3 regions of the Rhizobium sp. BK112 genome follow, and region 3 is predicted to be linked to each of the others. Evidence: predicted binding sites of a transcription regulator. Region 3 holds the regulator's gene; each other region holds the start of a gene.
What was found. Region 3 encodes LexA, which represses DNA repair genes until DNA is damaged. Its sites were predicted from a motif close to TGTTCNNNNTGTGTTCNG; they were not measured.

Region 1 (8,904 bases), on a different contig from region 3:
GCGATCCCGGTCGCTACAAACGGAAGCGTGGCGTACACCGTCATGACATTCGCGACGGTCGTCCACTGCAAAGACGCAATATAGGTGATCGCCGCTACTGTAGAAACGACACATGCAACCACACCGGGCATGCCGAAAGTCCCTTTAACACCTTTCTTCGTCCATCTTCGGCGGATCAATATAAATGCGCCAAGCGTGACGAATGAGAAGGCCGACCGCCAAGCGACCATTGACCAGACATCCATGTCGGCGATGCGCACAAAAAGCCCGGCCGTGCTCCACAAAACAGCAGAAGAAATCACGAGATAGATGCCGACAAGCCTACTGCGTGCTATGCACATATGAGGTCACTCCGTGGAGAGAGATGTGCATAAACAACCTAGTAGACGATTGGTCTAGTTATGGATGGTCAATCTGCGACGCGTGAACGCCTCATTTCCGAAGGTATGCGGCAATTGCTGGCGCATGGCTATGACGGTGTGGGGATCGGCCCGATCCTGAAGGCCGTCGATGTCCCGAAAGGGTCCTTCTATTATTTCTTTCAGAGCAAGGATGACTTCGTCGTAGCGGTCGTCGAAGCGTATGAGGAGAAGTACCGGCAGGTGCGGGAGAAATTCTTCACTGACATGTCGCTCCGTCCGCTGGCCCGCCTCGATGCCTATTTCGCAGCTCTTGAACAAGAGTATAAGGCGGCCGCCCCATATGCAGGGTGCCTTTACGGTATGATTGCCCAAAGCGCTGCAGGCCGGAGCGCAGTCGTTCTCGATGCGCTCGCCGCTTCATTCGAACGCTGGGAGAAAAGTATTCAAGGGGTGCTGGCCGCTGCCCAGCAGGATGGCGATATCGACAGTGACGAGAACATCAATGATCTAACAGCGAGTATCGTGGACGCTTACGAGGGGGCGCTCATTCGAGCTAAAGCCAAGGATGGTGTGTTGGCATTCACCCGCTTCCGTGAAATCGGGCTGAAACATTTGATTTCGCCCACGAAGCTAAATGTCCGCTAGTCGCATTCAGCCAATCCGGAAGATTCCAATGATCCTGGCAGGTAATAAAGTGGTATCATTCCAACGAAATTGATTCCGCGTAATCAAGCTGATCGACATCCCCATTCAGAGGCGAAAGGGCATCTGCCTTTTCGGTGGCCAACGCGCCGGTGACGCAGCGTGTGCTCCCCGTTCCTGGAGTGCAGGACCTTCTTGGGAAGCCACATTCACGGTCGTCTTCGATTAACGCGGTTCCTCGAGAGAACGTGATCTCCGAGGCGATTAGTTCCCACAGATTCCCTCTCAAAACTGCGAGTAGACGCTATTGGATCTTTCGCCTATCGATTGCTTATGAAATCGTCGCTCGATCATATGCCGCTTCGCAAGCAACGAGAACTCGGCCGGGTCCTTGAAATCCTCCACGAGGAATTCGAGGACGCGCTGAAAGAAGGCACGGCCGATTTCAAGAAGCGCGGCCGGATTCTGAAGATTATCCTGTTCGGCTCGTACGCCAAGGGCGGATGGGTCGATGAACCCTTCACCATGAAAGGGTATCGCTCCGATTTCGATCTCTTGATCATCGTCAACAACCGCAAGCTCTGCGAATTCGCCGACTACTGGTACAAGGCCGCCGACCGGCTAATCCACGAGGCCTCGATCGAAACGCCGGTGAGCTTCATCGTCCATTCAAGGCGTGAGGTGAATACCTACCTCAAGGAAGGACAGTATTTCTTCTCCGACATTCGCAAGGAAGGCATCGTCCTTTATGAACTTGACGATGAACCGCTTGCGGAAGCCGCACCACTAAGCCCGGCAGACCAACTGCGTATTGCTAGGGAGCACTTCAAGGACAGGTTCTCGCTTTCCCAGACATTCTTAAAGGGTTTCCGGTTCTATGTCGGAGAGAGAGAGTTTCGCGTCGCCGCCTTTGAACTCCATCAATCGCTCGAGCAAGCCTATTCCTGCGTCCTGCTCACCCTCACCAACTACGGCCCACCATCGCACAATATCAAGTTTCTGCGCTCCCTCGCCGAGGAACAAAACCGCCGGCTGGCCGAAGCCTTTCCGCGTGATCAACACAAGGAACGCGCGTGGTTCAACACATTGAACGAAGCATATGTGAAGGCGCGCTATTCAAAGCATTATGAGATCAGCGAGGAGGCGCTCAGGTGGCTCGGTGAGCGAACAACAATGCTGCTCGAATTGGTCAGGGTCGTTTGCTCCGAGCATCTGGAAAAGCTGAAGCACAGCAGCGACTAGAAACCGGACGACACGGCCATGATTGGTGGGACGCAAAAGGCTTGATCACCAAGCTTTAACAATGGCTTCAATTCCCCGGGCCGGACCTACGCGAAGAACTCGCAAAGCGGCCGGTGGCCGGCTTTGCGAGGTGCTTGCCGTCAGTTCCCGATGGAATGGTTGGACCAGACTAGAGCCGGATACCGCCAATTGTGAAACCACCGTCGACGGTGATTTCCTGGCCGGTGACGAAACTGGCATCGTCCGACAGCAACCACGCCACGGTGCCCGCGACGTCTTCTGATCTGCCGTTACGGCGAAGAGGCGTGTGACTGGCGAGGCGAGCCGCGAAGACAGGGTCGATGACGTCATCGGCCATCGGCGTCAGGATGATGCCAGGGTTTATGGCGTTGACGCGGATGTTCCGTGGGCCTTGTTCCACCGCAAGGGTGCGCATCATCGCCTGCAGGGCACCCTTCGTGCCGGCATAGGCTCCGGCGCCTGGCATCACGCCACCAGCCGTCCAGGAGGCGTTGATGAGGATCGCACCATCGGCCAGAAACGGCAGGCATTGCTTGATGGTGAAAAAGGTGCCGCGCAGATTGGTGGCGATCAGCGCGTCGAATTCGTCCGCTTCTGTGACAGCCAATGGCTTGAACTCGCCAAGCACGCCGGCGTTGGCGAAGAGGGCATCCAGTTTGCCGAAGCAAGTTATCGTCGTCTGCACGGCCGCGGCAACCGCCTCGTTGTCGGCGATATCGCAGGCGATCGCAATGGCTGTGCCGCCGGCGGCCTCGATCTCCGACTGCAATTGGCTGATAGGCTCGGGCCGGCGCCCGACGACAGCGACTTGGCCACCCTCTTCGACCAGTCGAAGCGCGGCAGCCCGCCCCATGCCGGTTCCCGCTCCCGTAATGAGGATGGTTTTGCCCGTGAATCTGTTCTGCGCCATGTCGTGCTCCTTGTTTGCAGCGTCACGGGAGTTGTATTTCACCCATACAAATGGATAATCGCGAAAATAATATCATCATTTAAAAGCAGAGCTATCGAATGGGCCTCTTCCGATCCATGCAGGTATTCGTGACAACCGTGCAAGAAGGCTCAATGAGTGCCGCATCCGGCAAGCTCGGGATGTCACCTGCGATGGTTGGGCAGCATGTGGCAGCACTTGAGGAACGGCTCGGAATGCGCCTTCTGAACAGGACGACCCGCCGTCAGAGCCTGACGGATTTCGGCGCCAGCTATGTCGAACAGTGCCGAGATATTCTGGAGCGCGTGGCGATCGCCGATCAGGATGCCGAGGCATTGCAAGCAGAGCCTCGCGGCAAGCTGAAGATGACGGCTCCGACGACGTTCGGCGCAGAGGTGCTGATGCCGAGACTGCAGCGCTACCGAGCGCTTGCCCCGGATGTCACGCTGGATATCACCTTGACGGATCGCAATGTCGACATTGTCGACGAAGGATTCGATATTGCCTTCCGTATCGGCGAATTACCCGATAGCCGCTTGATTGCGCGCCGTCTTGCCCCTTACCAGATGATGATCTGCGCTGCACCAGACTACCTTGCTCGAAGGGGCAATCCAGGTCATCCAGGTGACCTGGCCAACCATGATGCCATCGGCTTTGCCCCGGCGGCACGGTCGCCATGGAAGCTGGCAAAAGGCGACGTTTCGGTCGAAGTCATTCCGCGGATATCGATCACTGTCAATAGCGGTCAGGCCGTCCGCATGGCCGCACGCGCGGGCCTGGGAGTGATCATGCAGCCATCCATTCTGCTGCGTTCGGATGTCGAGGCAGGCCTGCTCGTTCAACTCTTTCCAGAATGGCATCTCAGTGAGCGACCGATGTCGCTTGTCTATCATCGCGATCGCCGCATGACGCCGCGCCTGCGCAGCGTCATCTCGTTTGCCATTTCAGAATTCGGCGCGACATCCGAATGGCGGGAAGATCCCCATTCCTAATGACCCGTCGTGGCGGGCTGGTCAGCCGACGGCTATCGGACTGGCGCGCTGCTTTCTCGGACGAACCGATCGACCACCGTTTTCGGCACTGACCAAGCGGCTGTTGCAATGAGCGGAATTCCTCTCGCTCGGCGGGGGCGCCTTTACGTCCGAACAAGAGCCATCGATTGCCCAACGCGACGATCGCCATACGGCGGGAACAGCAGCACCACTTGGAACGTTTAGAGAACGAATTCAGGAGGCCGCTATGAGTGACAATCCGAAAAGCAAGACATCATCCAACACAGAGAAAGACCCCGACGATTGGGTCAGCGGCGACGAGCCGATGACCGGCGCGCAGCGGTCCTATCTGAAGACCTTGTCGGAACAGGCGCACCGGCCTGAAGCCTATGCCGAGGATCTGACCAAGGCCGAAGCGTCCAAGCGGATCGACGAACTCAAGCAGTCGCTCGATTTGGAATGAGCGGCCGTCTTGTCGTAGCCGATTGATTGAGGTCGAAGGCCGAAGGCCGACCTTTTGAGACCCGCTATACTCTGATTGCGCAACGGCAAAAGGGCGAAATCTGTCAGCCTGCAACGCGAACCAGTCCGCGTGATTTTTGGTCCACAAAGGATTTACGCCGTTGGCCAGCGTGGTGGTCGCTGCGAGCACCCTCGCCGATCTTGGTTCAGGCCGCGGCCCGATAGTAGATCCCAGTTACCCGAAAGCGGCCACCGCCGCATTTGCATTGGCGATGACGTGATCGCGATCTTCAACATCTCACGAACCTCGTATCCCCGGGCCTGGTATTTCCTTCACCTGCACTGTCAGCTGCTCGAAGACAAGCCTGGCATTTCATTGCGCGCACTGAGATGGTGTAGGTGACCCCATCGCGACCGGACTTTGCCTGGTGCGGTCGAACATGCCCGCGAACTGGTTACACTCGAAACCTCGACAAGCCCCATAATCGCATCATCTCAGCTGGAGCTGAGATATCAGCCGGGATCACATAGGGGTCTGCAGATCGTAGTGTTGTGACGCTCTTGCGTTTCTTGATCGGAAGCCCGTGGCCCATGTTGCTGACCGAATAGAGGGCCACTTTCCTCTCGCCGGTCACTTTCCACGACTGCAAGCTGCCCCATGGTTTTTTCTCCAAGCGGCCGCTGCTTTCTACAATGCCCTGAACTTCGAGCCACTGAGCAACACAAGCGAGCGCATTGGCGGGCTTGACCACCCGGTCTTCCATGCCCTGCCAGATGGTTATCGGAGGCCATGCCCTGACTTCTGGCGAAATCTCGGCGATCGGCCGTCCCCATCCGCCCGGTGGCGGCGTCGCACCTGACTTCATCGCGCGCAGGGCCGACATCGCGTCGCGGACAGATCCGAACGGCATGCCGGCGATGATTGCGGCGCCGGCAAACAGTGAGGGATAGATCGCGACAAGTGCGCCCGTCATCGCCCCGCCGGCGGACAGCCCCGCGATGAAGATCCTCGACCGGTCGATGCGATGTCGCTCGCATAGGTGCTCGATCATCTGCTTGATCGAACGGACCTCGCCGCGGTCTCGCGCGACGGCACTTGGTCGAAACCAGTTGAAGCAATCTTGCGAATTGTTTGCTCTCTTCTGCTGTGGATAGAGAAGAACGAAACCGCGCTCTTTCGCGAGCTTGGAAAAGCCCGCCGCGGCATCCAGGCTTTCAGGAGTCTGATGGCATCCGTGAAGCAAGACGACAAGCGCAGGGTTCTTAGGCAGCCGTGACGTCGGAACGAAGGATTTCATCACCAGGCGGCCCGGGTTGCTTCCAAACGCGGTTGTCTCGACCAAAATCGGTTTCGCGGGACGGGGCGTTGAACGTTTCGTTTTGCGTCGGGTCTTTGCGACAGCTTTCTCGATCCGCTTGCTGTGGGCTCTGAGGACCCTCAATAACGATCTGCCGAAACTGAGCTTCATAGGTCGATGTTCTCAACCCGACAAAGGAGCGCTCGCAGACCCGGCCGGGCGGCCTCGCGCATGGCATCCTTCAGTGGGAACCAATGTGTTTTACGGATGCTTTTCTCCGGAAACTCGTCCGCGATGCGCGACACCTGGAGAAGATGGACTGACACATGGTAGTGGTTGGGACCCGTGTCCTTTCGATACAAAAAGGAACCGAACACGGTCGCGTCGACGAGGCCTACCACTCCGGCTTCCTCGAAGGCCTCTCTGAGCGCCGCAGCGCTGGTGATTTCACCATACTCGACGCGCCCTTTCGGAATGCCCCAGCGACCGTTCCGTCGGCTGCCTACAAAAAGAATTTCAAGTCCACCGCCTTCGGTCCGACGATAGCAAAGAGCACCAGCCTGCGCGACATCGCGACCAGACAGGGTGTTCGCAAGTTCCGTCTGGTCGTTTTCGTTGAGCATTGTCCGCCTCCGGTTTCGAAGCCCGCGCACGCTAGCGGGGCTGCCTTCAAGAGTCCAGTTTGCTTGATCACCTCTGGTGGCACTCTCGAGTTGCGCTATCTGGGCTTTTCTGCCAGCGGCATGCACGCGACTTAAATCAATGTTCACGCATGTATTCCATGGTGATTGTGCTTGGCCGGCAGATTTCCCAACCGGATAATTTCGAAACAGGCCCGGCACGATGCACGAGGCACGCATGATACCCAAGTCGTCTTCAATGAGCAGCTCGGAGCGGCGCATGCCGTTCACGGTGGTGAAATTTGCCGAGGCGACGAAATTATCCCTGATCTCGATCGACAGCCACGGAGATATCGAGTTCGTCAATCCCTCCGCCTGCGCGCTGTTCGGCTACACCAAAGGCGAGATGATCGGAAGGCCCATCACTATCATCATCCCGGAGAGGATGCGGGGCGCCCACATGGCAGGGCTGCAAAAAGTGTCGGCGGGGCAAAAGCCAAATCTCGGTGGCAGGCCGGTCGAGGTGTCGGCGGTCAGGAAGGACGGCACGGAGTTTCCGATCGAAATCACCCTGTCGACCTGGCGTGGCAAACGCGGCTTCTGTGCTGGCGCCGTCATCATCGATATTTCAGAGCGACGGGAGAAGGAAGGGCGACTGTTGCGCCTGGCAAGCCAGGATACCCTGACAGGACTGCTTAATCGTCATCGCTTTTCCGCGCTGCTTGCCGATACGCTTGCTGCGGGAAATGCTGCCGCCATCATGCTCTTGGACCTGGATGGCTTCAAGGAAGTCAACGACACGCACGGACATTTGGTCGGCGATTGCCTTTTGCAGGCCGTCGGTGTCAGGCTCCCATACACGCTGCGTCCTGACGCTCATATTGCACGTGTCGGCGGCGACGAATTTGCGGTGCTGTTGCAGGATGTAAGCGACCCGCGTGCCGTTTATGCCCAAGCCGATGCTATCCTCCAGGCATTTGCAAAGCCGTTTGAACTCGGCGGACATATCCTGGAACTCGGCACCAGCATCGGCTTTGCTCTTTCACCGGCCCACGGGGTGGAAGCCGAAGAGGTGATTGCCAGTGCCGACTACGCCCTGTATCGAGCGAAAGCCGCAGGCGGACACTCGATCCGGATGTATGACGCCACCATGCGGAGCGAGACGTCGGCGCGGCGCGAACTGCGCGATGAGCTGCTTGCCGGGATGCGTCAAGGTGAGCTGGAGCTCTTCTATCAACCCCAGGTCAGACTCTCCGACGGAAAAATCATCGGGCTCGAAGCATTGATCCGCTGGCATCATCCCACCCGGGGCCTGCTGACGCCTGGAGCCTTTCTTCCTGCTCTCGATCAGAGCGCATTGGCTCTGGATATTGGCTGGTGGACGCTTGACGAAGCAGCAAAGCGCGCCAGCGAACTGCAGGCGTCAGGCTACAAAATCAAGATCGGCGTCAACCTCTTCCCGGGGCAACTCCGCGCCCCCAATCTCATCCACAAAGTGGCGAACGCACTTCAAAGGCACTCCCTTGCACCTGGGCGACTGGAGCTCGAAGTCACCGAAACGATCGCACTTGCCGATGACGATCGTTCTCTGGAAGCGATGACGGCCCTGCGGGAGCTTGGCGTTGGCATCGCCTTCGACGACTTTGGAACGGGATATGCCTCGCTCAGTTCCTTGCAGCGCTATCCACTGACGACGCTGAAGATCGATCGCGGCTTCATCCAGCAGATCCGCAGCAGGCCGAACGATGCTGCGATCACACGCGCACTGATCGGGCTCAGCCGAGACATGGGACTGGACACCGTCGCAGAAGGCATTGAAACCCGCGAACAGGAGGAGGCTCTGTTGGCCTTGGGTTGCCCATATGGCCAAGGCTACCTCTTCGGTCGGCCTATGGCGTTCAGCGCGGCCGTCGGTGTCATCGAGCAAAATGCAGCATCCACCCCGCCCAAAGCTGACTGCATTTGATGCAGTCCCGCGATGCATTCGACGCTTCGCCTTGACAGCTATGGCGTGCCGGGAAACCCCGGCGTCAGCAGTTTTGACCATCGCCGCGAGCGATTTTAGTTGCCGCGGCGGCGCGATAGTAGATTTCAGTCACCCGAAACCGACCCTCGAGGCGTTTGCACTGGACGATGACGTCGATCGCGATCTTCAGCATCGCGCGTATGTCGTTTCGCTCCAGGTCTCTCCCACCTTCGGATTCCTTCACCAGCAGTGTCAGCTGTTCGAATGCAAGGTCGGCGGAGTCGGCGTGCACCGTTGTGATCGAACCCGGATGGCCTGAGTTCACATTGCGAATGTAGTAGAACGCGGTGCCGTCGCGCAGCTCCTGCAGA
Region 2 (10,162 bases), on a different contig from region 3:
CTGACAAAAGCGGCGCGTATTGCTTCATAGGCCGACAAAGTCTCGGGCTTTGCTTCGTTTTTCCTTTTCAGCGCTTCCCGCAAAAGTTCCTTGGCCTCGTCAGAAAGGCTGTTTCCGCTCCGCTGCGCCGATTCCGCAATGTCTCGCTTCATCGCCTCGGAAATATTCCTGATCAGAAAATCACCCATGCGGCGCCTCCATCATGATATCACTGATATCATAGTGCTTTGCCGATAAGTTTTCAACGTGCTGCTCAGAGCGCCTTGGACTTCGCCGCCTTGGTGAACTTCTTGATGACCATCTCCCGCTTCAGACGTGAGATGTGATCGATGAACAGCACGCCGTTCAGGTGGTCGATCTCGTGCTGCAGGCAGGTGGCGAGCAGGCCGTCGGCTTCAACCGTCTGTTCCTTGCCGTTGCGGTCGAGATATTTGACCGAGACGACGGCCGGGCGCTCGACCTCGGCATAATAATCCGGAATCGACAGGCAGCCTTCCTCGTAGACGGAGCGCTCGTCGGACGATGTGACGATCTCCGGGTTGATGAAGACCTGCGGCTGCTTTTCCTCGCCCTCGCGCGAGACGTCGATGACGAGCATGCGGCGCGGCACGCCGATCTGGACTGCGGCAAGGCCGATGCCCGGTGCGTCATACATGGTTTCCAGCATGTCGTCGGCAAGACGCTGCAGGTCGGCATCCACCCGCTCGATCGGCTTGGACAGCTGGCGGAGAATAGGATCGGGAAGAATGATGAGTGGCTTGATGGTCATGGCGTTCCCATAACCCATCTTTTCCGACTATGGAATTATCCGGCAGGCGGGGAATACGCTTTTTTGCATCCCCGCCTGGAATTTTGCCATATTCTCCTCAGGCCGCCCGGCGGGCAGCGAGGGCGGAATGGCCCTCCGGCCGGGCGCGGAAGCGCCGCAGCAGCTCGATCAGCTTCTCCACCTCGTCCTTGAGGCGGCGGGTTTCGGCTGAGGAGTGCTCGACCATGTCCGAATTCTGCTGGGTGATCGCCCCCATGTTGCGGACCGCCACGCTGACCTCGTTGACGCCGGTCGCCTGATCGCGGGCGGCGGCGGCGATATCGGCGACGAAACGGTTGATGATGTCGATACGACTGATCATGTCGTTCAGCGCCTCGCCGGTGCTGGAGACGATGCCGACGCCCTGATTGACCTGGGTCGAGCTCTGCGAGATCAGGTTCTTGACCTCCTTGGCCGCATCCGCCGTGCGCTGGGCGAGCTGGCGGACCTCCTGGGCGACGACGGCAAAACCCTTGCCGGCATCACCGGCACGGGCTGCCTCGACACCGGCGTTCAGCGCCAAGAGGTTGGTCTGGAAGGCGATCTCGTCGATGACGCCGATGATCTTGGAGATCCCGGTCGAGGATTTCTCGATGCCGGCCATCGCCGAAACGGCGCTGGTGACGAGCTCACCGGAATTCTTCGCCTTCTCTTGCGTCTCGCGTACGGCGGCCGAAGCCTTCTCGGCATTGGCGGCCGTCTGGCCGACGCTAACGGAAAGCTGCTGCAGCGCCGCCGAGCTCTCCTCGACACCGGCCGCCTGCTGGGCGGTGCGCAGCGCCAGATCGTTGGTCGCATTGGCAATGACGTCGGCGCCGCTCATGATATGGCCGGAGGTGTCGCGCACGGAGGCGAAGGACTGGCTTAGCGCCCTGACGGCGCGGTTGTAATCCTCGGCCATCTGCCTGAAATTGCCCGGCAGATCGGACGGCAGGGTGGCTTCGAGATCGCCGCGCGACAGCGCTTCCAAGCCGCGGCGCAGCTGTTCCAGCGCGACTGCCTGGTCGGATTCGGCCCGGGTGCGCTCCTCTTCCAGGGCCCGGCGCTTGGCTTCGAGCGTCTCGAGATAGACCGAGATGGAATAATCCATGTCGAGCATGCCGGCCTTGATGACGGCCGACAGCTTCTCGGCCAGCTGCTTGCCTTGCCGGCGCGCGAAGACCGACGGCCACTGTTTCTCCATGATGCCCTTGACGAGTTCGGACATGACGATGGCGTAACCGCCGATATACCAGCGCGGCTCCAGCCCGATGCGGGCATGCGTCCGCCCGACCGCCGTGACCCCGTCGACATAGCTCTCGTCGAATGCACCGCCGGCAAGATTGGCCCAATGATCCTGCTGGCGCTTCTTGGCATGGCCGACGTGGTTCTTATCGGCGAAAAAGCCTGCGACCGCAGGGGTCCTGGCGATCTTGGCGTAGAATTTATCGAGGGCGCCGCCGATCAGTTCCGATATGACGGGGCGCAGATCCCGCATCGACCTGCGCGCCGCCTCATCCAGTTCGATGAAATCGAGGCGCTGCCTGAGGGCACTGTCGGTCTGCTGGGATGTCATGGAGGGTCTCTGTACTTGGCGCAAGGCGCGGGAAGGAATTTCTGCGCCACAGGTTTTGGCGAATATGGTTGAGCAATCGTTAAATCGGGCGGCGATTTCTTCTTCATCAGCTGGGAAGAGCAGCAGCCTGTGAAGATCGTAAGGGCCGGCAATTCTGTTCACGTTTTGATCTATATATTGCCGTGTCTTCTGTTATGCTCGCGGTATGACCGTCCATTCCGAATCGCTCGCCCTTTCCCTTGCCTCGATCAGTCCGGCCATGCTGGCGCTTGGCGGCGGGGTTCTCGCCGCCCTCGTCCTGCTGGTGATCGTGCTTCTGCTGCGCGGCGCCAGCCTTCGCCGCGAACAGGCAGAGGAGGCGAGCTTCCGCGCCGGGGAAAACGAAGCGCGCATGGCCGAGCTTTTGAAGATCCAGGCGGAGATGCAGGGCCGCATTGCGGCGATGACCGAGGTCTTCGGCGCGCGCCAGAGCGAACTCAACCAGACGATCAGCCAACGCCTCGACGGCATGTCGCAGCGCGTCAGCTCGACGATCACCGAACAGACGAAATCGACGCATGAGAACCTGCGGCGGCTGCAGGAGCGGCTGGCGGTCATCGATGCGGCGCAGAACAATATCCAGAGCCTCGCCAAGGATGTCGTCGGGCTGCAGGCCATTCTGTCCAACAAGCAGACGCGCGGCGCCTTCGGGCAGTCGAGGATGGAAACGATCGTCGCCGACGGCCTGCCGATGGGCGCCTACACCTTCCAGCAGACGCTCTCCAACGGCTCACGGCCGGACTGCACGATCCGCATGCCGAACGACGCGCCGCCGCTTGTCATCGACGCGAAATTTCCGCTCGAAGCCTGGAACGCGATCCGCGACGCCGGCAGCCCCGAGGCCGGCAAGATCGCCGGCCAGCAGTTCCGCCGCGACATGGAGATCCATATCCGGGACATTTCCGAGAAATATCTGATCCAGGGCGAAACCCAGGATACGGCCTTTCTCTTCGTGCCCTCGGAATCGATCTTCGCCGAGATCCACGAGCACTTCGAGGCCGTGGTGCAGAAGGCGCACCGGGCGCGCATCGTCATCGTCTCGCCGTCGCTGCTGATGCTGTCGATCCAGGTCATCCAGGCCGTGCTCAAGGACCAGCGCATGCGGGCGCAGGCGCATCTGATTCAGGGCGAGGTGGCGATACTGATGGACGATCTCGGCCGGCTCGACGAGCGGGTGCGCAAGCTGCAGGGCCATTTCGCCATGGCGCAGAAGGATATCGACATGGTGGTCACGTCAGCCGACAAGCTCACCAAGCGCGGCGCCAGGATCGAAGCGCTGGAATTCGAGGCGGGCGGCGGCGAGGCAAAGCCTGCCCGCGACAGCGAAGCCGCGGCCAAATCGGTGGAAAGCCGCACCGGTCTTCTGAAGCTCCGGGTGGTTGACGAGGAGTGACCGCTTCGGGCAGTGTCTCGCCCGCATGAAACAGCAGGAGCATGACGCCGTCCGAAAACCGCGCCTAGTTTTCGCCATGACGTCGCTTGCAGGCTCCAAAAGACGGGACACCCTGATGATCACAGTTTTCGGGTCCATCAACATGGATCTCATCGCCACGACCGAGCGCCTGCCGAAGCCCGGCGAGACGGTGGCCGGCAACGGCTTTGCCACGGCCGCCGGCGGCAAGGGCGCCAACCAGGCGCTGGCAGCGCGCCGCGCCGGCCGCTATGTGCATATGGCCGGCGCCGTCGGCAAGGATGGCTTCGCCGCGGATGCGCTGGCCCTGCTCGATGATGCCGGCACCGACCTTTCTCTCGTCAAGCATGTCGACGGCCCCACGGGCACGGCGCTGATCCTTGTCGGCGGCGACGGCGAAAACATGATTGCCGTCGTTCCCGGCGCCAACGGCCTGGTCACGCCTGCCGATGCCGAGAAAGCGGTCGGCCGCATGAACGAAGGCGATCTCCTGATGCTGCAGCTCGAAGTGCCGGCGGCCGCCGTCGAACGCGCGCTGTCGGCAGCCCGCGCCAAGGGCGTCACCAGCATCCTCAACCTTGCGCCGCTCATCCCCGATGCGGCCCAACTCGGCCGGCTCGCCGATATCGTCATTGCCAACGAGACCGAGTTCGAGCGGCTGGCCGGCCAGGAGGGCATGGACGCTGAAGCGCGCGAGGCCGCCCTTACCCGCCTGCATGCGGAGACGGGCCAGACGCTGATCGTGACGCTCGGCGGCGATGGCGTCATCGCCATTCGCGACGGGGCAATTTCACGGGCACAGGGCCTCAAGATCGAACCCGTCGATACGGTCGGCGCGGGAGATACCTTCTGCGGCTATTTCACTGCCAGCCTCGACGACGGCCTCGATTTTGCCTCGGCGCTGCGCCGTGCGGCCGTCGCCGGTTCGCTCGCGTGCCTGAAGGCCGGCGCGCAACCTTCGATCCCCTGGAGCGAGGAAGTCGCAGACAGAATATAGGAAGCGTCCCTTTGCGAAGCCGCCGGCAAAACCCCCGGTAATTCAGGGTGTTCCGGCGGTTTTCCTTGCCTTGATCAAGCAAGTTTCATTCAAATTTAAGAGATCTCTGGCGATGTTGCCCGCGGTCGCAGGTTCCTCGCGCTTTCAGGAATCGGCAACCACGCGGCGGCTCCATGACGGGGCGATGCCTTCGCTCCTGCGCCGGAGAATGCCCGTTCGGCGCATCCTTGTCCGAGGACCTCATGTTCATTTTTCGAATGAAATCGCTTGCGGCGAAACTCATCGTCATCACCGGCATCGCCATCGCGCTTGTTCTCATCGTTTCGAATTTTTTCCTCATCGGTCAGACCCGGGATCGGGTCCAGATCCTGACGATGGATCAGGCCAACCTCGAGGCAAAATCGATCGCCAATGAAATCGCCGCCAATGTCGGCGAACTCGCCAGCGCCGCGCGCACCATGTCGGGCGTCGTCGGCCGCGGCCATGAAGGCAAGTCGCTCGATCGCAAGGGCATGATCAACGAGCTGAAGGCCAATCTCGAACAGAACGCCTTCGCCTTCGGCAGCTGGTTCTGCGAGCAGCTCGGCGCGCTGGATGGCAAGACCACCGAGATCGCCAACAATAATGACGAAGGCACGAACAAGAACGGCGCCTTCACGCCCTACTGGTCGAAGACCAAGGATGGCGGCATCCAGTATTCGACCTTCGACAATGACTATACCGCCGAATGGTGGAAGCTCGCCGCCGACAGCGGCAAGGGCGCGATCACGACGCCCTATATGGCCGAAGGAACGGATGTTCCGACGCTGCTGACCTCGATCGCCTATCCGGTCATGTCGGCTGGCAAGATGATCGGCGTCGCCGGCGTCGACATTTCGCTGAAGTCGCTCACCGACAAGCTGCAGGCGCTGCATCCTTTCGGCTCGGGCCGCGTCACGCTGCTGTCGCAGGCCGGCAACTGGATCGTCGCGCCGATCCCCGACCTGATGACCAAGGAATATAGCGGCGAAGGCGCCGACATCGTCAAGACGGCGCTGTCGAGCAAGCAGCCCGGCCTCGTCAGCAACCTCACATATGACGGCCTCGCTCCCTTCGACCGCGTCGTCTATCCCTTCGCGGTTCCCGGCGTCAACGCCACCTGGGTCGTGCTCGTCGACGTCCCGCACACGGCGATCAACGCCCCGGTGCAGGACCAGACCTACATGATGATCGTCAATGGCCTGATCGTGCTCGGCGCGGTCATGCTGGCGCTCTATTTCGCCGTCCGCTCTTTCGTGCAGCGGCCGCTCGGCGGTCTCGTCGCCAGCGTCAAGGCGCTCAGCGACGGCCAATATGCCGAACCGGTCGCCGCCCAGGAGCGCAGCGACGAAATCGGCTCGGTCGCCAAGGCGCTCGAAGGTTTCCGCTTCAAGCTCGCCGACAGCCGGCGCCTTGAGGACGAGGCGGCCCGAGAGCGTCAGGCTGCGGAAGCCGAGCGCGGCCGCTCGGAATCGGAACGCCAGGAATCGTTATCGCTGCAGCGCCATATCGTTTCGATCGTCGGCGCCGGCCTTTCCGAGCTGTCGCAGGGCAATCTCGCTCACCGCATCACCGACGACTTCCCCGGCGAATACGGCAAGCTGAAACAGGATTTCAACGCCGCCCTGGCGAGCCTGGAAGAGACCATCAACACGATGAACCTCAGCGTCGCCAATATCGGCTCCGGCACCGGTGAGATCAGCAGCAGCGCTTCCGACCTCGCCAAGCGCACCGAACAGCAGGCGGCAAGCCTGGAAGAGACGGCGGCCGCGCTCAACGAGCTCACCGCGCAGGTCGATTCCAGCGCCGAGAATGCGCGCACGGCTGCCGACAACGTCAACCTCGCCTGCCAGGATGCGGAAAAATCCGGCGAAGTGGTGCAGAAGGCGATTGCCTCGATGCAAGGGATCGAACAGTCTTCGACGGAGGTTTCGCGGATCATCGGCGTCATCGACGAGATCGCCTTCCAGACCAACCTCCTGGCACTCAACGCCGGCGTCGAGGCCGCGCGTGCCGGAGAGGCCGGCAAGGGTTTTGCCGTCGTCGCCCAGGAGGTGCGCGAACTCGCGCAACGGTCGGCCAATGCCGCCAAGGAAATCAAGACGCTGATCAACACCTCGGCTGTCCAGGTCAAGGAAGGCGTCGATCTCGTCGGGCGCGCCGGCGGCACGCTGCACAAGATCGCCGAACAGGTGATGGGCATCAACGACCTCATCCGGCAAATCTCGGCATCGGCCAGCGAACAGGCTGTCGGCCTGAAGGAAATCAACCAGGCCATGAACCAGATGGACCAGGTGACGCAGCAGAATGCGGCCATGGTGGAGGAAGCGACCGCCGCCAGCATGGTCCTCAATGACGAAGCGCAGACGCTGAAGACGCTCGCCACCCGCTTCAGCGTCTCGGGGGGTAACTCCGCCGCACTCGCCTCCGTCGCGCAAAGGATGCGCGCGCCTGTTGCCGCGGCCTCTTCGCATCGGGTGGCCGCGCCTGCGGTTCGCCACGCAGCCGCCCCGTCGCGCGGTTCGGCGGCCGTCGCCCAGGACAGCTGGGAAGAATTCTGATCGTTTCAGCCGCTCATCCTGAAAAAGGCGCCTGGGGAACCCGGCGCCTTTTCACATGTCAGCGTTCATCGATACGGCGTTAAGCGGCGTTCGACGTCTGCTCTTCGTTGAGGAAGGCATAGATCGCCGAGGCGGAATCGGTTGCGCGGAGCTTGGCGACCAGATCGTGATCGCGCAGGACGCGGGCGATACGCGACAGAGCCTTGAGATGGTCGGCGCCCGCGCCCTCCGGCGCCAGCAGCAGGAATACGAGATCGACAGGCTGGTCATCCAGCGCCTCGAAATCGACCGGCTGCTCCAGCCGGGCGAAGATGCCGACGATCGAATGGATGTTGACCAGCTTGCCGTGGGGAATGGCGATACCGTTGCCGACGCCGGTGGAGCCCAGGCGTTCGCGCTGCAGGATGACGTCGAAGATCTCCCGCTCGGAAAGCCCGGTGATCCTGGCGGCTCTTGCAGCCAATTCCTGAAGCAACTGTTTCTTGGAATTTACTCTGAGGGCGGGAATGATCGCATCCTGATGGAGCAAATCTGCCAATGCCATTTCTTTTTCCTTCTGTCGCCGGGATCAGATGATGCAAGGAGCGGCGGCAACACCGCCGCTCATCACCCTGATCTCAGCCTTTGATATTGGCTGAATCGATCCAGCCAATATTTCCGTCGTGCCGACGGTAAACGATGTTCAGATGTTCCTTGCCGGGGCTGCGGAACAGGAGAAGCGGCTCATCGGTCATGTCGAGCGCCATTACGGCGGTGGCGACCGACATGGTCTTCAGCTGCTTCGTGCTTTCGGCGACGATCGCCGGAGCGAAATCGTCGGCAATTTCATCTTCGTGATCAGGAACAGAATCCATGACCGTGTAGGCGACTTCTGCAAAACCATTCAGGTGGTTTCCGGCGTGATGGTCCTTCAGTTTGCGCTTGTAGCGGCGCAGGCGCTTTTCGATGCGCTCCGAAGCGGCGTCGAAAGCAAGCTGCGGATCGGTCGCCTCGCCGGCTGCATGCAGCACCACCCCGCTGTCGAGATGAAGCTTGCAGTCTGCGGAGAAACGAGAACTCGCTTTTTCCACGGTCACTTGGCCGGAATACCCCCCGTCGAAGTATTTCGTGATGGCCATACCAATTTGGTCCTCGATCTTTTGACGGAAGGATTCACCAATTTCCATATGTTTCCCGGATACACGCACACTCATGGAGTTTCCCTTCTTATGGTCGTTTGCGGGTATCAGTTTACGCCAAGCCTCAGGTTCATCCAAGCACTTCGCGCAATCTCAAGCAAGATCGGCTTAGGCCTGCGGGTCCTTGGTGCCTTGGGGATGATGGGGATAACTCCAGACGCCGTTCACGGCATCGATTGCGGCGCGCTTCTAGCCAGAGGTTACCAAAAAGTCAATAGCGTGGAAATTCCCGATAAGTGATGCTCGATAAACGTGCATGGAAGGCGCGGTGAGGCAGGTCCATCGCGAATCGCCATCTGATCGGCTTTAAGCACTTCGCGCTTTCGTTGTGCCCGCCTTTGCGGGGACCGTCATGGCGGCCACACCGGACATGACGCAGACGAGGCCGATCCAGGCTGTCGGGCTGAGGCTTTCGCCGAGAAAGACCAGGCCGATCGCAACACCGATCGGCACTCTGAGATAGGCTTGCGAGGTGGTGCCGACCGAACCCAGCGTCTGGACGAGGCGGAAATAGATCACAAAAGCCAGCGCCGTCGAAAAGGCGGAGAGGCCAAGCAGCGCCAGCATCGATGCCGCCGACGGATCGAGTTCCCACGGCCGGTCGACGACGAGGCTGACGGGCAAGAGGATGACCGCGCCTGAGATCAACGAGCCGGCGGCCGGCACGGCGGGATCGAGCCCCTTGAAGTTTCTGCCGAATATCGCGGCACCTGCATAACAAATGGTCGCCAGGATGATGGCAAGCTGCGCCATCAGGTTTTCGCCGAGACCGCCGAGCGCTTCGATGCCGATGACCAGGCAGATGCCGGCGAGCCCGGCCATGACCCCGCAAAGTTTTCGCGACGTCACCTGCTCATGGCGGGTAATCAGCACGGTCAACAGGAAGGTGAAGATCGGCGTTGCCGAATTCAGGATCACCGCCAATCCGGCATCGACGGATTGTTCCGCCCAGACGATCAGCGTGAAGGGGACGACGCTGTTCAGGCAGGCCTGAAGCAGGAACCGGCGCCATGTCGCGTGATCGCGCGGCAGGCGGACACGCCGGTAGCGGAGGACGGCCAGCAGAAGACCGCCGGCAATCAGCGTGCGTGCGGCGATCAACGTCACGGGCGGAATCGTCTCGACGCCGATCTTGATGAAGGTATAGGAGGAACCCCAGAGGGTCGCCAGCACCAGCAGCAGGACAAGCTCTCTGGCAAAGCTGGCATTTTGCGGCTGCATGGTCGGCATTCGATGTTGGTTCAAGACATCAGCGTAATAGCGGGGATTTGGAGATGGATGCTTCGATCAAGCTCGAAGTATGCCGCCTCAGAAGCCAGCGACCTTGGCAAGCGCCCGCTTCTCGCGGCGACGCTGGACCGAGGAGGCGATGTTCATCGCTTCCCGGTATTTGGCAACCGTGCGGCGGGCGAGATCGACGCCGCCCTTCTTCAGCATGTCGACGATATCGTCGTCGGAAAGCACTGCGTCCGGGCTCTCCTGCATGATCAGCGCGCGGATCTTGTGGCGGACGGCCTCGGCCGAATGGCTGTCGCCGCCCTCGACGGCGCTGATCGAGACGGTGAAGAAATATTTGAGTTCGAAGAGGCCGCGCG
Region 3 (10,162 bases):
CGGCGATGACGCGCGCCTCGCTGCCGAGCGCTGCCTGAAGCACGCTCGGCCAGCGATTCTTGTACTCATGACGGCCGATCGTCTCGGCGTCATAACCCCAGGTCAGCGAGTCACCATAGCAAAGAACGGTCTTGGTCATTTCCGCCTCCGCGCTGCTATCAGACAAGCATGCCCATCGGGTTTTCGATGTAGCCCTTGAAGGCCTGGAGCAGCTCGGCGCCGAGTGCACCATCGACGCAGCGATGGTCGGTCGAGAGCGTGACCGACATCACGGTGGCGATCGCCATTTCGCCCTTCCTGACGACGACCCGCTGTTCGCCTGCGCCGACCGCGAGGATCGTCGCATGCGGCGGGTTGACGACGGCAGCGAAGTTCTTCACGCCCATCATGCCCATGTTCGAGACCGAGCTGGTGCCGCCCTGATATTCCTCAGGCTTCAGCTTGCGGTCCTTGGCCCGCTTGCCGAGATCGCGCATCTCGTTGGAGATCGTCGACAGGGTCTTTTCCTCGGCCTTGCGGATGATCGGCGTGATCAGGCCGCCGGGGATCGAGACGGCGACGCCGACATCGGCGTGCTTGTGCTTGACCATGTTGCTGTCGGTCCAGGAGACATTGGCATCCGGAACGTCGCGCAGCGCCAGCGCCATGGCCTTGATGACCATGTCGTTGACCGAGAGCTTGTAGGCCGGAGCGTTGTCCTTGCGCGGCGCCGCATCGTTCAACTGGGCGCGCAGCGCCAGCAGCGCATCGAGCTCGCAATCGACGCTGACGTAGAAATGCGGGATCGTCTGCTTGGATTCGACCAGGCGCCTGGCGATCGTCTTGCGCATGCCGTCATGCGGCACGAGCTCGTAGGAGCCCGGCTCGAAGAGCTTGAGCACGGCTTCCTCAGAGGCGCCCTTCGGTGCGGCAGCGGCCGGAGCCGGCGCAGCAGCCTGCGGGGCGGCAGCGGGTGCAGGCGCAGCAGCAGCCTTGGCGCCACCGCCGGCAACAGCCGCCTCGATGTCGCTCTTGACGACGCGGCCATGCGGGCCGGAGCCTGTCACTGCCGAAAGGTCGATGCCGGCTTCCTTGGCCAGACGGCGGGCGAGCGGCGACGAGAAGGTGCGGTTGCCATCAGCCGAAACCGATGCGGGTGCAGCGGCAGGTGCCGGTGCTGCAGCCGGAGCGGTTTGGGCCGGAGCCGGTGCAGCCTCGGCCTTCGGCGCAGGCGCGGCTTCAGCCTTGGGCGCCGGAGCGGCAGAACCCGCACCGTTTGCGGCAGCGGCGACATCCTCGCCATCGGCGGCGAGAACCGCAATCAGCGCGTTGACCTTGACGCCTTCGGTGCCGGCGGCAACGACGAGCTTGGCGACCGTGCCTTCATCGACGGCTTCGACTTCCATCGTCGCCTTGTCGGTCTCGATCTCGGCGATCACATCGCCTGATTTGACCTTGTCGCCTTCCTTGACCAGCCACTTGGAAAGATTGCCTTCTTCCATGGTCGGAGAGAGGGCGGGCATCGTGATATTGATCGGCATCGAGCTGCCCTCCCCTTATTTGTAGCAAACAGCCTTCACCGCATCGACGACTTCGCCGACGTTCGGAAGTGCGAGCTTTTCGAGATTGGCGGCGTAGGGCATCGGAACGTCCTTGCCCGCAATCGTCAGGATCGGCGCATCGAGATAATCGAAGGCCTGCTGCATGACGCGGGTGGCGATTTCGGTGCCGACCGACGATTGCGGATAACCTTCCTCGACGGTGACCAGACGGCCGGTCTTCTTCACCGATTCGATAACGGTCGGCAGGTCCATCGGGCGAATGGTGCGAAGGTCGATCAGTTCGACGTCGATGCCGATCTTTTCGAGTTCGGCCGCCGCCTTGGTCGCATAAGTCATGCCGATGCCGAAGGAGACCACCGTCACGTCCTTGCCCGGGCGATGGATGCGGGCCTTGCCGATCGGCAGGACGAAATTGTCGAGCTTCGGCACATCGAAGTGCTGACCGTAGAGAATTTCGTTCTCGAGGAAGATCACCGGATTCGGATCGCGGATCGCAGCCTTCAGCAGGCCCTTGGCGTCGGATGCCGTGTAAGGCATGACGACCTTCAGGCCGGGGATTGCGGAGTACCAGGCAGCATAGTCCTGGCTGTGCTGGGCGCCGACGCGAGCTGCGGCACCGTTCGGGCCGCGGAAGACGATCGGAGCGCCCATCTGGCCGCCGGACATATAGAGCGTCTTGGCGGCGGAGTTGATGATGTGGTCGATCGCCTGCATGGCGAAGTTGAAGGTCATGAATTCGACGATCGGGCGAAGGCCAGCCATGGCAGCGCCGACGCCGACGCCGGCAAAGCCGTGCTCGGTGATCGGCGTATCGATGACGCGGCGGGGGCCGAATTCCTGCAGCAGGCCCTGCGTGACCTTGTAGGCGCCCTGATATTCGGCAACTTCTTCGCCCATGACGAAGACGTCTTCATTGGCGCGCATTTCCTCGGCCATGGCGTCGCGGAGCGCTTCGCGCACGGTCGTCGACACCATTTCGGTGCCGGCAGGAATTTCGGGGTCATTCGGAACGACGGCCTTCGGCTCGGCCGGAAGCGGCGCGGAGGCCGAACCGGTTTCGGTCGGCTTCTCTTCCTGGGCAACGGCAGGCGCGGCTGCTGCGGCCGGCTTGGCGGCGGAGAGATCGGCGGCGGATTCGCCATCCTGCAGCAGCACGGCGATCTTGGTGTTGACCTTGACACCTTCGGTGCCGGCATCGACGAGCAGCTTGCCGATGACACCTTCATCGACGGCTTCGACTTCCATCGTCGCCTTGTCGGTTTCGATTTCGGCGATCACGTCGCCCGAGGTGACCTTGTCACCTTCCTGCTTCAGCCATTTGGACAGCGTGCCTTCTTCCATCGTCGGAGAGAGGGCGGGCATGAGGATATCGATAGGCATGGGTTCCCTCCCCCGATTAGAGCAGAATGTCGGTGTAGAGCTCGGATGCATCCGGCTCCGGATCGGCCTGGGCGAAGTCGGCGCTGTCGGCGACGATGTCGCGGACATCCTTGTCGATCGCCTTCAGATCGTCTTCGGAGGCCCAGCCCTTTTCGATGAGGCGCGCCTTGACCTGTTCGATCGGGTCATGCTCGGAGCGCATCTTCTGCACTTCGTCCTTGGAGCGATACTTCGCCGGATCGGACATGGAGTGGCCGCGATAACGATAGGTCAGCATTTCGAGAATGATCGGGCCCTTGCCGGAGCGGCAATGTTCGAGCGCCTCGTCGGCCGCCGCCTTGACGGCGCGAACGTCCATGCCATCGACCTGAATGCCGGGGATGCCGAAGCCCGAGCCGCGTAGCGAATAGTTCGACTGCGCCGTGGCGCGGGCGGTCGAGGTGCCCATGGCGTAACGGTTGTTCTCGACGATATAGACGATCGGCAGTTTCCAGAGAGCCGCCATGTTGAAGCTCTCGTAAACCTGGCCCTGGTTGGCAGCGCCATCGCCGAAATAGGCGATCGAGACATTGCCGTTGCCGCGATAGCTGTTTGCGAAAGCCAGACCGGTTCCGAGCGAGACCTGGGCGCCGACGATGCCGTGACCGCCGTAGAAATGCTTCTCTTTCGAGAACATGTGCATCGAGCCGCCCTTCCCGTGGGAATAGCCGCTGCGGCGCCCGGTCAGTTCCGCCATGACGCCACGCGCTTCCATGCCGGTCGCCAGCATATGGCCGTGGTCGCGATAGGCGGTGATGACCTGGTCGCCTTCCTTCTGCGCCATCTGCATGCCGACGACGACAGCTTCCTGACCGATGTAGAGGTGGCAAAAGCCGCCGATGAAGCCCATGCCGTAAAGCTGACCGGCCTTCTCCTCGAAGCGGCGGATCAGCAGCATTTCGCGATAGGCCTTGAGCTCCTCATCGCGATCGAAGTCGGCTACCGGGCCTCCATTCGATGCTTTGGCTGCGGGTTTTGCTGCAGTTTTGCGGCTGGAAACGGTCGCGGTCTTTCGCGGCGCCATTCAACCCTCCCTATGGGTTTGTCGGTTCTTGGTGGCGCGTACCATAGGGAAGAAATATGACCACAGCAATGCCATAATTGCATGGCTCGTATTCGGCGCTAAATCATTGATAAAACGCCGGGAATTCCAATTAACCTGTTTCCGGTTAATTGGAATAATGGTTGAATATGACGATCTCGTCCGCGCGCGACACATTGAGCTGATAGCGCGCTTTTTCGTCCAGCATGTCCTTGTCGAGCGAGCCGTCACTGAGCAGCGCGACCTGATTTTCCAGATGTTCGCGCTTCGTCTTCAAGACTGCAAGCTCTTTTTCACGCGCGACACGCTGGTGCTCGAACGCTTCCGTCGCGCGCAGGCCGTAATCGCCGTGAATGCAGTGATAACCGAAATAGGAAAGGAAGGCGACCGTCATGGCCGGAATGACGAAGCGGCCGAGCTTTCTCTTCTTATGATGCTTTGTCCACATACACGCATGCTCTTGAACGCATTACCAATTCGCTCAATCTACAGCGCAGAGATTAACCGTTCGTTGACTCTAAAAAAGAGCAACAAAAAACCCGCGCCGGAGAGGCGCGGGTCGAACCGTTGAAAATCAGATGCGATCAGCCGCGAATGATCGAGCGGCCGGCATACTGGGCCTGAGGACCGAGGCCTTCTTCGATACGGATCAGCTGGTTGTACTTGGCAAGACGGTCGGAACGCGACAGCGAGCCGGTCTTGATCTGACCGCAGTTGGTGGCGACCGCGAGATCGGCGATGGTCGAATCTTCCGTTTCGCCGGAGCGGTGAGACATGACGGCGGTATAGGCTGCCTTGTGCGCCGTGTTGACGGCGTCGAGGGTTTCGGTCAGCGAGCCGATCTGGTTGACCTTGACGAGGATCGAGTTGGCGACACCCATGCGGATGCCATCGCGAAGGCGGGCAGAGTTGGTGACGAAGAGATCGTCGCCGACGAGCTGGGTCTTCTTGCCGGTCAGGTCGGTCAGCGTCTTCCAGCCATCCCAGTCGTCCTCAGCCATGCCGTCCTCGATCGAGATGATCGGGTACTTGGCGGCGAGTTCGGCCAGATATTCGGCCATGGCGCCCGATTCGAGCGTGCGGCCTTCCCCTTCGAGAACATATTTGCCGTCCTTGAAGAATTCCGTCGAGGCGCAATCGAGGCCGAGGTAGATGTCCTCGCCCGGCTTGTAGCCGGCTTTTTCGACCGACTTGACGATGAAGTCGAGGGCTTCGGAAGCGCTCTTCAGGCCCGGTGCGAAACCGCCTTCGTCGCCGACATTGGTGTTGTGGCCCTGTGCGGCAAGTTCCTTGCGGAGCGTATGGAAGACTTCCGAACCCATGCGCACGGCTTCGGCGATCGTATCGGCGCCGACCGGCAGGATCATGAATTCCTGGAAATCGATCGGGTTGTCGGCATGGGCGCCGCCGTTGATGATGTTCATCATCGGCACCGGCAGCAGGCTGGCGGAAGCGCCGCCGACATAACGGTAGAGCGGCAGGCCGGAGGCCTGGGCGGCAGCCTTGGCGACGGCGAGCGACACGCCGAGGATGGCGTTGGCGCCCAGGCGCGACTTGTTCGGCGTGCCGTCCAGCTCGATCATGATGTTGTCGATCTGGATCTGGTTTTCGGCGTCGATGCCGCCGATCGCATCGAAGATCTCGGTGTTGGCGGCGTCGACCGCCTTCTGGACGCCCTTGCCGAGGTAGCGCTTGCCGCCGTCGCGCAGTTCGACCGCCTCATGCGCGCCCGTCGAGGCGCCCGAGGGAACAGCCGCACGGCCCATGCTGCCGTCTTCGAGATAGACATCGACTTCGACGGTGGGATTGCCACGGCTATCGAGAATCTCGCGGGCGATGATATCGGTGATTGCAGTCATGGGTTCTTCCTGCTCAGTGGGTGATAAGTCGTTCGAAACCTGTCTTAATCGAAGGCGAGCAAATTACAATGCCGCAATTGCCAGCCTTCGAACCAGCGTTCCGATGTGGGCGAAAGCGCGTCGCGATCTCTAACATTCGCTTGGTCCGCGCCTTGCTCTTTGGTTTTGCGCGACATGCTTATAGCGCGATCGTGTCAGACTGTTGAACGTCAAGCTGGGTAATCAGGCCTTGGCGACCGCATCGAAGGCAAGCAGCTTTTCGAGGAGCCGCGGCATGTCCTTGAGATAGACCATGTTCGGTCCGTCGGAAGGCGCATTGTCGGGGTCCTGATGGGTTTCGAGGAAGACGCCGGCAATGCCGGTCGCCACCGCTGCGCGCGCCAGCGTTTCCACGAATTCCCGCTGGCCGCCCGAGGAATCGCCCTGCCCGCCCGGCTGCGCCACGGAATGGGTGGCGTCGAAAACAACGGGAGCACCCATCGACGCCATGATCGGCAGCGAACGCATGTCGGAAACCAGCGTGTTGTAGCCAAAGGAGGCGCCGCGCTCGCACAGCAGCACGTTCGGATTGCCGCTGGCGTTGAGCTTCTTCAGGACGTTTTTCATATCCCAGGGAGCGAGGAACTGGCCCTTCTTGACATTGACGACGCGGCCGGTCTTGGCGGCGGCGATGAGAAGATCGGTCTGGCGGCAAAGGAAGGCCGGGATCTGCAGGACATCGACGGTCTTTGCCACCTCGGCGCATTGTTCGGCGGTATGAACGTCGGTCAGGACGGGAAAGCCGAATTCCTTCTTGAGGTCGGCAAAGATCTCCATGCCCTTTTCAATGCCGATGCCGCGTTCGGCCGAAAGCGAAGTGCGGTTCGCCTTGTCGAAGGAGCTCTTGTATACGAGGCCGATGCCGAGCTTTCCGCAAAGCTCCTTCAGCGTGCCGGCCACCATGAAGGCGTGGTCGCGGCTCTCCATCTGGCAAGGGCCGGCAATCAGCGACAGGCGGCCGGTGTTGGAAAAGGTGACCTGGCCCTGGCCCTCGCCGATCTTGACTTGGGAATTCGTATCTGTGCTCATCGTGTTTCCTCGAAGGCGAAAAGCGTGCCCTGCCCGGGCGCGGGCTTCACCAGAATGCGATTGTTCATGCGCGTATATGTCACCCCGTTAGCAGCCAAATGCGCTTCTGTCACGGCAAGATCGGCGACAGCGAAGAGAATCGCCCGGCCGCGCAGGCCGCGGTCGGCGGATGGGACGGCGACCTCGAAATAGGCCTCCAAACCCTCCGGCGTCATCAGGCTGATTTTCACATTCGACGCCGCGATCTTGACGCCGAAACCGGTGTTCTCGACTGCCGATTGCGCGCTGGCAAGACTGACGAAGGCGGCGAAGGCAGCCGCATCGGGCGCGCAAAGCACCACCTCGGCAATGCCGGTGACGCCATTGGCATGCGCCTCCAGCGCGCCGCGGTCGGCCGGCAGCGGATTGACGCGCTCGACGGTGAAGAGAAAGAGATCGGGCGCGCGCAGGTCGCCGGCAAAGGCCAGCCTGAAGCCGGCAATGCTCTCAGAACCATCCGGCATCGTCATCGGCCGGCTGAACGCCAGCATCTCGCCGGCGCTCGCTCCGTCGCCGACGAAATTCCGATGATCGATATCGGCATCCTCGCTGCCGAAGGCCACCGCCGAAAGCCCTTCCTCGCCGCAGCGGAATCGGAAGGCGCGGTTGCGGGCGGTGAAGACATTGCCTTGCCGCGCCGATGCTTCACTTTCCCTAACGCTCGCAATCCCGAGCGGCTCCAGATAGGTCTTATCGGCAAAAAAGACGCAGGCATTCTCCGTTCCGAAGGGATGACGCGCATCGGCGGCAACGGTAAAGCCCAGCTTGCCGAGCCTCTCGCGCGCCAGATCGATATTGACGACCGGCAGCACGACATGATCCAGCGGGCGTGGTTTGGCGGAATGCTCGTTCATGGTATCCCCTCTCCTCACACGGCAGAGATGTGCGACAGTGCCGCGCAAGGCAAGACTTGTCGGCCAATCCGGCGAATGAAAATAAAAATCTCAACGAGTTGGCGCCAAGTTTTACGGAAATTTAGCTACTTGCGGAACACATATGGAACATATAGTGTCTGTTCTGGATTTGTTTCAATCACGGGGTCACAACGTCGATGCTCACGCGCAAACAACAGGAGCTTCTCCTCTTCATTCATGAGCGCATGAAGGAATCCGGCGTTCCGCCGTCTTTCGACGAAATGAAGGACGCCCTGGATCTCGCTTCGAAGTCCGGGATTCACCGGCTGATTACTGCGCTCGAGGAGCGTGGCTTCATTCGCCGCCTACCGAACCGGGCCCGCGCACTCGAGGTCATCAAGCTTCCGGAGGCCTATAGCCCCAGCATCCAGCCCCGGCGCGGCTTTTCGCCGAGCGTCATTGAGGGCAGCCTGGGCAAGCCCCAGCCGGTCGCCACTCCCGCTCCTGCAAAACCCGTCGCCGACAATGGCAACTCAGTCTCCGTGCCGGTCATGGGCCGGATCGCCGCCGGCGTTCCGATCTCGGCAATCCAGAACAACACCCACGACATCGTCGTTCCGGCCGATATGCTCGGCTCCGGTGAACACTACGCGCTGGAGGTCAAGGGTGATTCGATGATCGACGCCGGCATTTTCGACGGCGACACCGTGATCATCCGCAATGGCAGCACCGCAAGCCCTGGCGACATCGTCGTTGCTCTCGTCGACGACGAAGAAGCGACGCTCAAACGCTTCCGCCGCAAGGGCGCCTCGATCGCGCTGGAAGCGGCCAACCCGGCTTACGAGACCCGGATCTTCGGGCCAGACCGCGTCAAGGTGCAGGGCAAACTCGTCGGCCTTATTCGCCGCTATCACTGACACCCTGCAGGCCGGTTTCGACAAAGCTGTTGCTGCGCCAGTCATAGGCGCGATGGCGGATCCATGGCCGCCACAGATCATCGAATGCGGTTGTGACCTCCATGCCGGCCTCCGCGAACCGCAGCTCGACGGAACCGGTCCGGCGCAACGTCTCGCCGGTGAAGAGCGTCGCGCCTGAGCGGCAGCTGTTGAAACGCAGGCGGACCGACGTTACCACGATATCGGCCGCATCGCAGGCCGGAGCGAGATAGGCGGCGTTGTCGATGACGGCGACCACATGACCGTTGCCAAGCCTTGATATGCACCAGGCCTTCTTGACGCAGGAAAAGCGGTTTGCGTCACCGCCGGCTGCAGCCGCCCGCATCGCCGCCCTCGCTTCGTTCTGCTGATCGCGGGAGAGCTTGACGCGGCGGTCCTCTCCCGCTGGCGGGACAGCAGGACCATCCAGCATCTTCGGCGGGTCATGCGCCGGCAGGACCAGCGCGCGCTGCCATTGGTCGAAGATGAAATCCGGCGGGTTTTCACGGTTGGAGGCCATTGCCGCCGCCTCGACGACCGCGACGAGACTGCCATCTTCCGAAATCACCAGATCCGGCGGCCGGGGAACCGGCAGAAGCAGCAGGATGAGCGTTGCGACTGACATGATCGACGTGCCCATATGGCGCAGCCGAGTGCGGAGCAGCGTCAGCAGCAGGAAGCCTGCCACGGCGACCGCGAAATACCAGGCGGGCAAGCGGCCGATGCCGATGTCGCCACCCCAGCCGGACACGGTCTTGGCGACGGCGATCACCAGATCGAGGCCGAATCCGACAATCTTCCAAGGCAAAACGTCCAGACCGAAAGGCATGAGCAGCATCGCCAGCAACCCGGCCGGCATGATGATGAAGGAGATGATCGGCATCGTCGCGAGGTTTGCCGGCAGGCCGTAGGCGGTCAGGCGATGAAAATGCTCGATCGAAAACAGTGCGGTGGAGAAACCGCCGATCAGCGAGGTCAGGAAGACACCGCCGAAGAACCCCGCAACCGCGACGAAAGGCCTGACGATCGGCAGCTTCAGGAAGGCATTCTCGCGGACGCGCCGATCCTTCCACAGCTGATAGCCCGACACGAGCGCCAAGGTTGCGGCAAAGGACATCTGGAAGCTCGGCCCCAGGACTTCGGAGGGCGAAATGACGAGGATGACGAGCGCGGAGAGAGCGACATTGCGCAGGCTGATCGACGGCCGGTCAAAGAAGACGGCAATCAGCATGATGGCCATCATGATGAAGGCGCGTTCGGCCGAGACCGCGAAGCCGGAGATCAGGAAATAGGCCGTGACGGCGATGAGCGCGCCGGCGGCGGCGATCTTCTTCGTCGGATAGGCCTGGGCGACGCCGGGAAAGAGGCTGAGCAGCATCCGGAAGCCGACGAAGAAGATGCCGGC

Region 1: a site for LexA is predicted at 4,401-4,418, ahead of FHT75_RS17610 (DUF3072 domain-containing protein). Genes of this name have one in related genera too.
Region 2: a site for LexA is predicted at 2,519-2,536, ahead of FHT75_RS13590 (DNA recombination protein RmuC). Genes of this name have one in related genera too.

What each region holds. Positions count from the first base shown of each region.
Region 1 is NZ_JACHYZ010000006.1:651-9,554, forward strand. Features, by position in the region: gene FHT75_RS17585 (DMT family transporter) at 1-341, opposite strand, end outside; gene FHT75_RS17590 (TetR/AcrR family transcriptional regulator) at 402-1,007, shown strand; gene FHT75_RS17595 (nucleotidyltransferase and HEPN domain-containing protein) at 1,338-2,246, shown strand; gene FHT75_RS17600 (SDR family NAD(P)-dependent oxidoreductase) at 2,416-3,177, opposite strand; gene FHT75_RS17605 (LysR family transcriptional regulator) at 3,276-4,187, shown strand; gene FHT75_RS17610 (DUF3072 domain-containing protein) at 4,435-4,650, shown strand; gene FHT75_RS17615 (alpha/beta hydrolase family esterase) at 5,105-6,118, opposite strand; gene FHT75_RS17620 (NUDIX hydrolase) at 6,115-6,570, opposite strand; gene FHT75_RS17625 (putative bifunctional diguanylate cyclase/phosphodiesterase) at 6,848-8,533, shown strand; gene virB11 (P-type DNA transfer ATPase VirB11) at 8,598-8,904, opposite strand, start outside.
Region 2 is NZ_JACHYZ010000004.1:188,068-198,229, forward strand. Features, by position in the region: gene FHT75_RS13575 (FitA-like ribbon-helix-helix domain-containing protein) at 1-188, opposite strand, end outside; gene def (peptide deformylase) at 254-769, opposite strand; gene FHT75_RS13585 (globin-coupled sensor protein) at 867-2,363, opposite strand; gene FHT75_RS13590 (DNA recombination protein RmuC) at 2,569-3,795, shown strand; gene FHT75_RS13595 (ribokinase) at 3,911-4,810, shown strand; gene FHT75_RS13600 (methyl-accepting chemotaxis protein) at 5,053-7,389, shown strand; gene ptsN (PTS IIA-like nitrogen regulatory protein PtsN) at 7,469-7,933, opposite strand; gene hpf (ribosome hibernation-promoting factor, HPF/YfiA family) at 8,007-8,582, opposite strand; gene FHT75_RS13615 (DMT family transporter) at 8,874-9,797, opposite strand; gene rpoN (RNA polymerase factor sigma-54) at 9,876-10,162, opposite strand, start outside.
Region 3 is NZ_JACHYZ010000005.1:175,122-185,283, forward strand. Features, by position in the region: gene FHT75_RS16240 (SGNH/GDSL hydrolase family protein) at 1-139, opposite strand, end outside; gene FHT75_RS16245 (pyruvate dehydrogenase complex dihydrolipoamide acetyltransferase) at 159-1,520, opposite strand; gene FHT75_RS16250 (pyruvate dehydrogenase complex E1 component subunit beta) at 1,536-2,921, opposite strand; gene pdhA (pyruvate dehydrogenase (acetyl-transferring) E1 component subunit alpha) at 2,938-3,984, opposite strand; gene FHT75_RS16260 (FtsB family cell division protein) at 4,130-4,450, opposite strand; gene eno (phosphopyruvate hydratase) at 4,587-5,861, opposite strand; gene kdsA (3-deoxy-8-phosphooctulonate synthase) at 6,084-6,929, opposite strand; gene FHT75_RS16275 (VOC family protein) at 6,926-7,822, opposite strand; gene lexA (transcriptional repressor LexA) at 8,020-8,739, shown strand; gene FHT75_RS16285 (ComEC/Rec2 family competence protein) at 8,720-10,162, opposite strand, start outside.